3 regions of the Streptomyces sp. PsTaAH-124 genome follow, and region 1 is predicted to be linked to each of the others. Evidence: riboswitches for the same ligand, from Rfam matches in the RefSeq annotation. Region 1 holds a riboswitch; each other region holds the start of a gene.

Region 1 (4,259 bases):
CAGGTGCCACGCGACGAGGGGAACGGGCGGAGGGCCCGGAAGGAGCAGCAGTGTGCTGCATGTCGCCGAGCCGGCGGCAGGGGAGTCCGGTGAACCGGCCCCACCCGCGTGCGACCAGAGGCACACGTACGCCTGCTCGGGCGGCCACCTCCACTTCGTGGTGCAGCCCGTCGGGAAGGCGGACCGGACGCGGTTCGGTGCCGTCGGCCCCGCCCTTCAGGCGGCCATGGGCGGGGCCGGGTGCTTCGCGTCGGCGGCGGAGGTGGAGGCGGTGTGCGGACGGCTGCGGGAGGTCCTCCACGGCTGAACGGGACCGCCCCGTCCTGCTGGACGGGACCGCCTCGCCTCGCTGGACGGGGCCGCCCCGTCCGCCGTCCGCCCGGTGGTCAGGCCCCCCAGCGCACCGCGACCGTGTCGCCGACGCCCACCGTCGTGCCCCGGGAGGCGGTGGTGAAGGCGCCGCCGTCGATGCTCACCTTCCAGGTGCCGGTGCCGCTGTTGGCCTTGCCGTTGAGGGCGGTGACCGTGCCGGTGCCGGAGGACGGGGTGACGGCGGTGACGCAGCCCGCCGGGGTGGCGGCGCCGGTGGCGGCGTCCAGGACGGCGCCCAGCGTGGTCGTCGTGCCGGTCGGGGTGAGCGCGACGGAGCACACCTTCGGGCTGCCGGTGCCGTCGTCGACGCTGAGCGCCAGCTTCGTGGCCGTACCGGAGACCAGTGAGCCCTGGGCCACCCACTGCGGGGCGCCCGCGGTCACCGGTGCGGGCGGGGCCGCGGTGAAGCCGCCGCCGGCCACCGCGCGCAGCGCGTCGGCCGACGCGTACGCCGAGGGGACCGTGTCGGCGGGCTGGTACTTGAAGCCGCCGCCCGGGTTGAACTGCTGCGCGAGCAGGAAGTCGACCGGAGTCCTGCCCAGGGAGGTGAGGAAGTCCCCGGTCTGCGGGTTGATGCCGCACGCGTTGAGACCGGACACCGCCCAGCCGTTGGAGTCGCTGTTGACCCCGAACATGGCGTTGAACGCACCGCTGTTGGCGACCAGCTTGCTCTTCAGGAACGCCTTGGCCTGCACGATGTCCGTGTCGGTGTTCGGCACCCCCGACACACACAGCGCGGCCATCGCCGCCCCGGTCATGTCGATGTCACCGGCGGTGGCGAGCTGCCCGGGATCGCCCTCGGCCTTGCTGTAGTTCCAGCCGCCGTCGTCGTGCTGGTTGGCCCGGATCCGGGTGACCAGCGCGTCGCGCAGCGCCTGCGGGACACGCACCTGGCCCGACTGGGTGCGGGCGCCGCCCAGGGCGAGCGCCGCGAAGACGGTGCCGTTGAAGTTGGCGGGCGGGCCGAAGTAACCGGGCTGGGACGTCTGCCAGTAGCCGTAGATGTCGGCGATCAGATTGCGGGAGGCGGAGACCCGGGCGGGGTCGACACCGGCGGCGTAGGCGTTCAGGGTGGCCCGCTCGTAGTCCGTGACGACCGGGGTGGCGGACGGCCAGCTCGCGGTGGAGAGCAGGGTGCGGTAGACCGATCTGGCGTTCTTGGCGGGATCGCCGTCCGGAGTGACGTCCACGGCCGCGGTACCGGCCGCGGCGAGGGCGCTGAACGCCCACTCGTTGGACAGCCCCGGCCCCGCGTACGAACCGTCCGCCGCCTGGAGCGACTTGAGATAGGTGACGCCGTTCGCCTTGGACGTGGCGATCTGCGCCGGGGTGGAGGTGGCCGCGGCGGGCAGCGCGGTGAGCGTGAGGGCGCCGACGGCGGCCGCCGCGGTGAGCGCGACGCGGCTGAGGGACAGCGGACGGGACATGGCCTGCTCCTTGGATGAAGGACGCCGACCCGGCCCGTTGCCGGGCCCCGGCGGGCCTGCGGAGCAGCGGGCGTGGCCGCCGTCCGGACGCGTGGACCGGCTTCCAGAGATGGTGCACCGCCTGGGCATTCGGGCTCGGGGCGGCCTCCCGCCGCCCCACACCGCTGCGCGTCAGCCCCGGACTCCCACCGGGTTCCCCCACTCGGCAGTCCGGGACGGTACCCGACCGGCCAACCGGCCGCCAGTGTCCGCCTCGGAGGGCGGTCGAGCCCGTCCGGAGCTCCTTGACGGCCCTCGTGGCGCGTGCTCAAATCTCGGTGATACGCAACGAGTTCCAGGGGAAGCCGGTCGAAGTCCGGCGCTGACCCGCAACCGTGGGCCCGGTCCGCCGGGCGAGCCGGAATGCCTGGAGCGTGCTCAACAGCAACAGACGCCGTCGTGGACTACGGCGTGGTGCGACCGGCCTTCCGGCCGCCCGGGGACCACCCCGGCCGGTGAGGGCCCCTCTGCCACGTCCGCGTCCGCGCCGGACAGGCGCGAGGGGACCGGGGTGGACACGGGGAAGCGAAGAAGCGGGCCGACGACCGCGAGCACACGGCGGGCGGTGTCGCTCGGCTCGGCTCTGCTCGTCGTCCTCGCCTCCTGTGTGGCGTTCCTCACGACCGCGCCCGCCGCCGCGGACGGCGCCGACGGCTGCACCGCCACCCATGGCGCCGTGGTGGCCGTCGACTTCGGACCGTTCGGCGGCAAGGTCGAGCGCGGCTGCGACCCCGCCCCCACCACCGGCTACAACCTGCTGCACCAGGCCGGGTTCACCACCACCGGCACCCAGCACGACGGTCCCGGCTTCCTCTGCCGCATCGGCTACGGCGCCTTCGACTCCGGTACGGAGTACCCGACCCCGGCCGCCGAGGACTGCGTACTGACCCCGCCCGCCACGGCCTACTGGTCGTACTGGGTGGCCGCGCCCGGCGACAAGGACTGGACCTACAGCTCGCGCGGTGCGATGACACGCACCGTCAAGGACGGCGACGTCGACGCCTGGGTCTTCGGCGGCACCGACATCGGCGGCACCAAGGGCAAGCCCGCCTTCAGCCCCGACGATGTACGCGTCCCGGGTGGCCACACACCCGACCCCGGCGGCAGCGGCACCCCCACCGGCGCGCCCGGCCAGATCGACACCGCCGCCGCGGCGGCCTGGCTCGCCGGCCGCCTCACCGACGACGAACGCATCGTCGACGACGGCGCGACCACCGCGAACTACGAACTGACCGCCGACACCGCCTACGCGCTCGCCGCCGCGAACGGCAGGAACGCCACCCTCGACAAGGTCACCGGCTTCCTCGCCGCCCATGTCGCCGACTACGCCTACCCGAACGGCGCCGGCCAGGCCCCCGACGCCACCGCCGCCGCCCGCCTCGCCCTCCTCGCCGAGACCACCGAACGCGACCCGCACGCCTTCGGCGGCCACGACCTGATCGACGCCCTCGCCTCACACGTGTGCACGGCGGGCCCCGAGTCCGGACCGGCCCCCGGCTGCACCGCCGCCGGTGACTTCCGCACCGCCTTCCAGACCGAGGGCCAGGCCCTGTCCGTCCTCGCCCTGCTGCGCGCCGGGCAGATACCCCCGGCCGCGTCCGTCGACCGCCTCGCCCGGCTCCAGTGCAAGGACGGCGGCATCACCAGCATCCTCATCCGCCCCGGCGAGTACTGCGACGGCGACCCCGCCACCACCGGCCTGGTCGCCCTGGTCCTGCAACGGGCGGGCGGCCACGACGACACGGTGGACGCCGCCCGTACGTATCTCACCGAGTCCCAGTCGGCGGACGGCGCCTTCCCCGGCTACACCGGCTCCACCACCGGCAGCGTCACCGCCACCGCGTACGCCGCCCAGGCCCTGCGCGCCCTCGGCGACACCCGGCGGGCGGACGCGGCCGTGGGCTGGCTCTCCCGGCACCAGCTCGACGGCGGCGGCTTCGGCTTCGAGGAGACCGACACCGACCCCGTCGTCCACCCCACGTCGCCCGCCGTCCTCGCCGGGGCGGGCACCAGCCTCGTCACCGTCACCACGAAGCCGTCCGTGCCCCCCACCAGCGGCCCGCCGACCGAGCCCGGCGGCACGCCCAGCGGCTCCCCGACCGGGCCCGCCAGCAGCCCCAGCGGCCCCGCCCCGGGCGGCGGCACCGGACCCGACCTGAAGAAGGGCGTCGCCTACCTCACCGCCCCGGCCCAGCTCCAGCAGGGCCGGTACTACACCGACGCGCCCGGCTCGGGCACCGCGTCGTTCGGCCTCACCATCGACGGCGCCTACGCGCTGGCCGCCACCGGCCTGGACAACGCCAGGCTGCGCGGCATCGTCGACTTCCTCGACCAGCGCGGCAAGGACGCCACCGGCAGCACCATCGACACCTGGACCGGTTTCGGCACCGGGCACGTGCTGGGCGGCTCCGTCGGCAAGGC
Region 2 (4,259 bases), on a different contig from region 1:
CCAGGCGACCATGTTGTGGATGGAGAGGTATCCGGCGATGGCGGGGCAGCCGGAGGCGAGGGTCTCGAAGACGAGGACGCCGTCGGCCCGGCCGAGGCCGGAGCCGCCGGACTCCTCGCGGACGTAGACGCCGCCTAGGCCGAGCCCGGCCGCCTTGCGCAGGACGTCGACCGGGAAGTGCTTGTCGCGGTCCCAGTCCAGGGCGTGCGGTGCCAGGTGGTCCTGGGCGAAGTCGAGGGTGGTCTCCACGAGGGCCTGCTGGTCCTCGGTGAGCAGGGTGTGGGTCATGGTCGCTCAGCCCATCGTGGGAATGGTGAAGCTCGCGCCCTCGCGCAGCCCGGCGGGCCAGCGGGACGTGACGGTCTTGGTACGGGTGTAGAAGCGGACGGCGTCCGGTCCGTGCTGGTTGAGGTCGCCGAAGCCGGAGCGCTTCCAGCCGCCGAAGGTGTGATAGGCGACCGGGACCGGGATGGGCACGTTGACGCCGACCATGCCGGTGTTCACCCGCCGGGTGAAGTCGCGGGCGGTGTCCCCGTCGCGGGTGAAGATCGCCACGCCGTTGCCGAAGGCGTGCTCGCTGGGCAGGCGCAGCGCCTCCTCGTAGTCGGCCGCGCGGACCACGGACAGGACGGGACCGAAGATCTCCTCCTGGTGGATACGCATGTCCGGGGTGACCCGGTCGAAGAGGGAGGCCCCGGCGAAGAAGCCGTTCTCGTGCCCGGGGAGCACGAAGTCCCGTCCATCCACGACGAGTTCGGCGCCCTCCTCCACCCCGAGGTCGACGTAGGACCGTACGCGCTCCACCGCGTCCCGGGCGACCAGCGGGCCGAAGTCGGCCTCGGGGTCGTCGCTGCGGCCGATGCGCAGGGTGCCGATGCGCTCCTTGAGCCGGGCGACCAGGGCGTCGGCGGTCTCCTCGCCGACCGGCACGGCGACCGAGATGGCCATGCAGCGCTCGCCCGCCGAGCCGTACCCGGCGCCGACCAGCGCCTCCACGGCCTGGTCGAGGTCGGCGTCCGGCATCACGATCATGTGGTTCTTGGCGCCGCCGAAGCACTGGGCGCGCTTGCCGTGGGCGGCGGCGGTGGCGTAGACGTGCGCGGCGACCGGGGTGGAGCCGACGAAGCCGAGGGCGGCCACGCGGGGATCCTCCAGCAGGGTGTCGACGGCTTCCCGGGCGCCGTTGACGACATTGAGGACGCCCGGCGGCAGGCCCGCCTCCAGGAAGAGTTCGGCGAGCCGCAGCGGCACCGAGGGTGCCCGCTCGGACGGCTTGAGGACATAGGCGTTTCCGCAGGCCAGGGCGGGGGCGGCCTTCCAGAGCGGGATCATGGCGGGGAAGTTGAACGGGGTGATGCCGGCGACCACGCCGAGCGGCGAGCGCAGCGAGTGCACATCGATGCCGGTGCCCGCGTTGTCGGTGAACTCGCCCTTGAGCAGGTGCGGGATCCCGGCGGCGAACTCGACGACCTCCAGGCCGCGCTGGAGGTCGCCGTGGGCGTCGGCGACGGTCTTGCCGTGCTCGGCGGAGAGCAGCCGGGCCAGGTCGTCCTTCTCCTGCTCGACGAGCTGGAGGAAGCGCAGCATGACCCGGGCGCGGCGCTGCGGGTTCCACTCGCCCCAGGCGCGCTGCGCCTCGGCGGCGACGGTGACCGCCGCCTCGGTCTCGGCCCGGTCCGCCAGCGGTACCCGGGCCTGGACCTCTCCGGTGTTGGGGTCGTACACGTCGCCCAGGGCCCCCGAGGTGCCCGGGACGTTCTCACCGCCGATGAAGTGGGTCAGTTCCCGTACACCGGCGGGGTGGTTCGGACGGATCATGGGTGCCTGCTCTCGTCAGGTGGGGGTGATCCAGGACGGCGCGCGCGACCGGCGCACGGCCCGCTCAGGTACGCGGGCGTGCGCGAGGGTGGTCGGCGCGGAACGCTGAGGACGCCGGACCGTCAGGCCGTCGGGCCGGGGCGGGTGAGGCCGGTGGCGGAATGCGGGGAACCCCCGCGGCGCAGCTCGCCGGGATCGTGGAAACGCACCGGTGCCATGCGTGTCAGCTCCATCCTCGTGGACCACACGGAACATCCCGCGGCCGGTATCCTGACTCCCGGATCAGCGCGCGCCGTCCGCCTTCCCGACATCCAGCTCGTCAGTGGCGTCCTGCTCGACGGCGTACTCCCCGGTCACAGTGGCGGGACCGTGCCGGAATCACACCGGCTTCCCTGCACCGCGGGCCTACGCCCCCAGAATATAGTTGGACGTCCTAGTAAATCCAGTGCCACGGGTGGAGCCGTACCGGATTCCCGCCGGAGCGGGCCTCCGCCGGGGCGCCGGACCGGCCGGAGGAGCGGCGCTCCCCCGGCCGCCGGGCGGCGGGCGTCCGTCAGAAGGCCGTCCAGGTGAACGCCACCGTGTCCCCCGCGTTCAGCTCGAACTGGCAGCCGCCCACCGGGGTGGGTGTGCCGTTGACGGAGATGTTCCAGTACGCCGAGCCGCCGCCGCTGACGTTCTTGATGCTGTCGACCGAGTAGTCGTCGAACGACGCGTACCAGGCGCCGTCCCAGCCGAAGTGCCGCTTGCGGGCGGCGTCGTCGAGGGCGGCGGTGGGCGTCGGCACGGCGGAGGCGTGGGCGCTCCCGTTCGTCCCGTCGCATCTGTGCGTACCGCCCGTCGCCGTGGTGACGTCGTGGCCGCGGGTCCAGACCTTCCCGTGGAACAGCGGCCCGTCGGGGCCCTGCACGGTCAGCGTCACCCTGACCGGGGCGTTCGTGCCGTACGCGCCGTGGGCGCCCGGTGCGCCGTGGGCCTGGGCGGTGGCCGGCGCGGCGGCCAGGGCCACGCCGAGGGCGGCGGAGGCGATGAGCGTACGGCGTATGCGGGTACGGGAGGCGAGCGAGGCGCGTGAGGTGCCGAAGGTGTGCTGCACGGCGGGAGCCTTCCTGGATGTGGGCGGCCCGCAGCCCCGTCACCGAGCGGGCGGGCCGGACACCGCCGCCGCCTCGGGCAGGACTCTCGGCTTCGCGCTGCGGACCATGACAGGGGGAAGCGGTTCACGGCGCGCCCCGGGTGTCCCGACTCGCGGCCCACCGGCCGCACACGGTTGCAGGTCAGCGCCGGACTCCCACCGGCTTCCCCCAGTCACGCGCCCCTATGCAGTTGTCGTACACGCGGTCCATCCGCCGAACGCGCGGGCGAACCGCCGCCATCCTAGGGCCGGTTGAGCCGGCCCGGGGGGCGTTTGCCCACTCCTCGTCCGGGCGGGTCGAACGCGTACAGCTCCAGGATGTCCGGCAGCGGGGCCACCCCCGGGCCACCGGCCCGCACCCAGCCGACGATGTCCTCCGTGGCCTCCGGGTCATTGACCAGCCCCAGCCAGACCGGCCGCGCCCCGGCCGCCCGGCCCGCGGCCGACGGCTGCACGACGACCACATTGGCCTGATCGCACACGTCCAGGCACGCGGAGATCCGCACCGGCACCCCGGCCCGCAGCCGCGCGGTCTGCGCCGCGTGGTCGACGCCGGTCACCTTGGGCGTACCGCAGCAGCAGTCCCGGCAGACCACGACCCGGCACGGCACGGGCACGGGTACCGGCTCCGGCTCCGGCTCCGGCTCCGGCCGCACGGACGACGACCGTGCGCGCGGTATGCCGCCGGACGGGTCCTCGGACACCGCGGTACCTCCCTGATCGGCCGACCGTCGCTCACGCCGGGACCGAGTATGCCTGTTCCCCCGGGGCACAAGCCCTCACCGCAGCTCTTCCAGTCGGTCCCGTACTTCCTGGGTGTCGTGGCCGCCCATCAGTTCGCGCAGCACGAGGACGCGTTCCAGCGCCTCGACGGCCTCGGGTGAGCGGCCTGCCGCCACCAGGACATCGGCACAGAGCCACAGGAGCTTGGCCTCGTCGTGCCAGTGTTCGAGGTCACACAGAATTCCGCAGGCCCGCCGGAGCAGCCTGAGCGCCTCCTCCCCCTCCGACCTGGAGAGGTGGATCTGGGCGAGGGTGTACAGGGCGTCCGCCCCGCACCTCCGGTCCGTCGTCCCCTCCGCGATGCGCAGCGCCTCGCCACAGGCGCGGAGCCCTTCGTCGTACTCCCCGCGGTCGCGGTGGAGGGTACCGATGCCGTTCAGCGCCGCCGCTTCCCCGCTGCGGTCGCCCAGCGCCCGGTACAGCTCCAGGGCTTGCCGGTGATGCTCCTCCGCCGCCGTTCCGTCCCCCTGCTTGCGCAACGTGAGCGCGAGCGTGTGCAGGGAATGCGCCAGGCTCAGTCTGC
Region 3 (4,259 bases), on a different contig from region 1:
CCGACTTCGAGGACGCCACCGCACCGCTGTGGGACAACGTCGTGGGCGGGCAGCTGACCCTGCTGGACACCGTCGAGGGCCGGATCGGCCCGCCCGCACCCGGCGGCGGGGAGCACCGGGCGGGCGGCGGCCGGATCCCCACCGTCATGGTCCGCCCGCGCGGCTGGCACCTGGACGAGGCGCACCTGGAGCACGACGGCGCGCCGGTGCCCGCCGCCCTGGCCGACTTCGGCCTGTACTTCTTCCACTGCGCCCGGCGGCGGACCGAGGACGGGAGCGGCCCGTACTTCTCGCTGCCCAAGCTGGAGAACCGGTACGAGGCACGGCTGTGGAACGACGTGTTCCTGCTCGCCCAGGAGCTGCTGGGCATCCCCCGGGGCACCGTCCGGGCCACCGTGCTGATCGAGACGGTCACCGCCGCCTTCGAGATGGAGGAGATCCTCCACGAGCTGCGCGAGCACGGTGCGGGTCTGACCGCGGGCCGCCGGGACTACCTGTTCAGCCTCGTGCGCACCTTCGGCCACCGCACCGACTTCCTGCTGCCGGAGCGCGCGGGGGTGCCGATGACGGCGCCGTTCCTGCGGGCGTACACCGAGCTGCTGGTGCGCACGTGCCACCGGCGCGGCGCGCATGCCGTCGGCGGGCGGGCGGCCCAGGTGCCGGGCGCGGACGCGGCGGCGCGCGAGGCGGCCGTCGCGGCGGTCCGGCTGGACAAGGAGCGGGAGGCGGAGGACGGCTTCGACGGGTCCCAGGTGGCCTGTGCCGAGCTGGTCCCGGTCTGCCGGGAGGCGTTCGACGGGGTCCTGGGCGAGCGGCCGCACCAGCTCGACCGCACCCGCGAGGACGTCGAGGCGGGCGCCGCCGAGCTGCTGTCGGTGCGGCGGATCAGCGCCCCGCCGACCCCGGAGGGGGTGCGCACGGGCGTCGCCGTCGCGCTGCGCTGCTTCGCTGCCTGGCTCGGCGGGCGGGGCACCGTCGTCGTGGACGGGCTGCTGGAGGACACGGCCACCGCCGAGGTCGCCCGGACGCAGATCTGGCAGTGGCTGCGGCACCGGGTGGTCGACCGGGAGACGGTGCTGCGGATGCTCGACGACGAGCTGGCAGCACTGGGCGCCGCCTACCCGTGGGCGCCGCTGGAGGAGGTGCGCGCGCTGTTCGAGCGCACCGCGCTCGCCGGTGAGCTGCCGCTGTTCTTCACCCCCGACGCGTACGCGCGCCACCTGGTGCGCCGTACGGGCGCCGGGGGGTGCGAGCGGGGATGAGCCTGCGGCCGGACTGAGGGGTCCGGGCGCGGCGCGTACCGAGGGGTGCGCGACGGCACCGGTGCGGTGAGGGCCGCGGCGGTGCCCCGGGAGACGGGCGGGAAGCGCGGGTACGGCGCTTCCCGCCCGTGCCGTTTCCGGGTCCGCGCGCCGTGCGCCGCCGCCACCGCGACAGGGCTTAGGTATACCTAAGTTTTCCCGAAGACACAACATCTGGGGCTGTGCACCACGGCAGCGTTCTAGATGTAGTGTTGGCCGTGCTGGTGGTTCGCCAGGCACTCCGGTGCCCGGCGAGGCAAGAGGGAACCCGGTGGGAATCCGGGACTGCCCCGCAGCGGTGAGCGGGAACGACCGCCGTCATACGCACTGGACCCGGTGGACCGGGCCTGGGAAGCGACGGCCAGTAGACGTCTCGTACGACACGAGACACGCCCGCGAGTCCGAAGACCTGCCACCGGTGCGTACGCCGACGAGCGGCGTGCGTGCTCCGAGGCCCCGAGGGAGGGCCGCGTGGCAGCAGCACGGACCCGGGTCCGGCGTGCCCTTCTTCCGCCGCCGCCCGGCCCCGCCGTACGCGCCGCGACGCTCCTCCTCCCCCGGTCCTCGGACAGGGACGGGAACGAGCGAGAGGAGCGGCGGTCGATGAGCGGCCTCGTGTATTTCTCCAGCGTCTCGGAGAACACCAAGCGCTTCGTGGAGAAGCTGGGTCTGCCCGCCACGCGCATCCCCCTGCATCCGCACCGCGACGGCCTGCCGCGGGTGACCGGGCCGTATGTGCTGATCACGCCGACCTACGGCGGCGGCGAACGCGCCGGGGCGGTCCCCAGGCAGGTGATCCGCTTTCTGAACGTCGAGGCCAACCGCGCGCTGCTGCGCGGGGTCATCGCGTCCGGCAACACCAACTTCGGCGCGGACTACTGCCTGGCCGGACGGGTGATCGCGGCGAAGTGCGGGGTTCCGGAGCTGTACCGATTCGAACTGCTGGGCACGGAGCGCGACGTCCGTGCCGTGAGGGAAGGACTGAGGACGTTTTGGACACGACACTCATCGGCGGCGGCGTGATCACCGCCCAGCGCGAGTCGGTCGGTACGCGCAAGGACTACCACGCGCTCAACGCCCTGCTGAACATGTACGACTGCGACGGCCGCATCCAGTTCGACAAGGACCGCGAGGCCGTACGCCAGTACTTCCTCCAGCACGTCAACCCGAACACGGTGGTCTTCCCCACCCTCAAGGAGAAGATCGACCACCTGATCGAGAACGACTACTACGAGGAAGCCCCGATCCGGCGCTACGACTGGGAGTTCGTCAAGGGCCTGTACCGGCGGGCGTACGCCCACGAGCACCGCTTCCGCACCTTCCTCGGCGCGTTCAAGTACTACACGTCGTACACGCTCAAGACCTTCGACGGCTCCCGCTACCTGGAGCGCTACGAGGACCGGGTGGCCGCGACCGCGCTGTTCCTCGGCGCCGGGGACGAGGCGCTGGCGTCCCGGCTGGTGGACGAGATGATGACCGGCCGCTTCCAGCCGGCCACGCCGACCTTCCTCAACGCGGGCAAGGCGCAGCGCGGCGAGCTGGTCTCCTGCTTCCTGCTGCGCGTCGAGGACAACCTGGAGTCCATCGGCCGGGGCGTCAACTCGGCGCTCCAGCTGTCCAAGCGCGGCGGCGGGGTGGCGCTGCTGCTGACCAACCTGCGCGAACAGGGCGCCCCGATCAAGAAGATCGAGAACCAGTCCTCCGGGGTGGTCCCGGTGATGAAGCTGCTGGAGGACTCCTTCTCCTACGCCAACCAGCTCGGCGCGCGCCAGGGCGCGGGCGCGGTCTACCTGCACGCCCACCACCCGGACATCATGCGGTTCCTGGACACCAAGCGGGAGAACGCGGACGAGAAGATCCGCATCAAGACGCTGTCGCTGGGCGTGGTCGTCCCGGACATCACCTTCGAACTGGCCAAGCGCAACGAGGACATGCACCTGTTCTCGCCCTACGACGTGGAACGCGAGTACGGCAGGCCGCTGGCCGATCTCTCCGTCAGCGAGCACTACGACGACCTGGTCGCCAACCCGCGCATCCGCAAGACCACGCTCAGCGCCCGCGAGTTCTTCAAGACGATCGCGGAGCTTCAGTTCGAGTCGGGCTACCCGTATCTGCTGTTCGAGGACACCGTGAACCGGGCCAACCCGATCCCGGGCTGGATCAACATGTCCAACCTGTGCTCGGAGATCCTCCAGGTGAACACGCCGAGCACGTACGACGCCTCGCTCGGCTACGAGACCGTCGGCCGGGACATCTCCTGCAACCTGGGCTCGCTGAACATCGCCGCCGCCATGGCCTCCCCCGACCTCGGCGCGAGCGTGGAGACAGCGGTGCGCGGTCTGACGTCCGTCTCCGACCAGTCGCACATCGACGCGGTGCCGTCCGTGGCACACGGCAACGACCTCTCGCACTCCATCGGCCTGGGCCAGATGAACCTGCACGGCTACCTCGCCTCGCAGCGCATCCACTACGGCAGCGAGGAGGGCGTCGACTTCACCGACCTGTACTTCTACACGATCGCCTACCACGCGCTGCGCGCCTCGAACCGGATCGCGATCGAACGCGGCACCGCCTTCGACGGGTTCGAGAAGTCCGCGTACGCCGACGGCTCGTACTTCGACCAGTACACCGAGCGGGCCTGGGAGCCGGCCACCGCGCGGGTGCGGGAGCTGTTCGCCGACGCGGGGATCGCGCTGCCCACGCAGGACGACTGGCGCGAGCTGAAGCGGTCAGTGCGGGAGCACGGCATCTACAACCAGTACCTCCAGGCCGTGCCGCCGACCGGGTCCATCAGCTACATCAACGACTCGACCGCCTCCATCCACCCGATCGCCTCCAAGGTGGAGATCCGCAAGGAGGGCAAGCTCGGCCGCGTCTACTACCCGGCGCCGCACATGGACAACGACAACCTGGAGTACTTCCAGGACGCGTACGAGATCGGCTACGAGAAGATCATCG

What was found. Region 1 has a riboswitch for cobalamin ahead of B086_RS0105195 (prenyltransferase/squalene oxidase repeat-containing protein). Riboswitches for the same ligand answer to the same signal wherever they lie in the genome.
Region 2: another riboswitch for cobalamin. It lies ahead of B086_RS0100830 (CoA-acylating methylmalonate-semialdehyde dehydrogenase); the one in region 1 lies ahead of B086_RS0105195 (prenyltransferase/squalene oxidase repeat-containing protein).
Region 3: another riboswitch for cobalamin. It lies ahead of nrdI (class Ib ribonucleoside-diphosphate reductase assembly flavoprotein NrdI); the one in region 1 lies ahead of B086_RS0105195 (prenyltransferase/squalene oxidase repeat-containing protein).

What each region holds. Positions count from the first base shown of each region.
Region 1 covers NZ_KB892159.1:164,251-168,509, reverse strand. The annotation lists gene B086_RS0105205 (hypothetical protein) at 53-307, shown strand; gene B086_RS0105200 (hypothetical protein) at 387-1,799, opposite strand; cobalamin riboswitch at 1,923-1,998, opposite strand; cobalamin riboswitch at 2,084-2,231, shown strand; gene B086_RS0105195 (prenyltransferase/squalene oxidase repeat-containing protein) at 2,404-4,259, shown strand, end outside.
Region 2 covers NZ_KB892157.1:206,287-210,545, forward strand. The annotation lists gene B086_RS0100825 (acyl-CoA dehydrogenase family protein) at 1-288, opposite strand, end outside; gene B086_RS0100830 (CoA-acylating methylmalonate-semialdehyde dehydrogenase) at 295-1,818, opposite strand; cobalamin riboswitch at 2,083-2,211, opposite strand; gene B086_RS0100840 (DUF4430 domain-containing protein) at 2,372-2,914, opposite strand; cobalamin riboswitch at 3,053-3,123, opposite strand; gene B086_RS38840 (hypothetical protein) at 3,196-3,609, opposite strand; gene B086_RS0100850 (AfsR/SARP family transcriptional regulator) at 3,733-4,259, opposite strand, start outside.
Region 3 covers NZ_KB892165.1:115,412-119,670, forward strand. The annotation lists gene B086_RS0112255 (malate synthase) at 1-1,262, shown strand, start outside; cobalamin riboswitch at 1,510-1,733, shown strand; gene nrdI (class Ib ribonucleoside-diphosphate reductase assembly flavoprotein NrdI) at 1,905-2,324, shown strand; gene nrdE (class 1b ribonucleoside-diphosphate reductase subunit alpha) at 2,321-4,259, shown strand, end outside.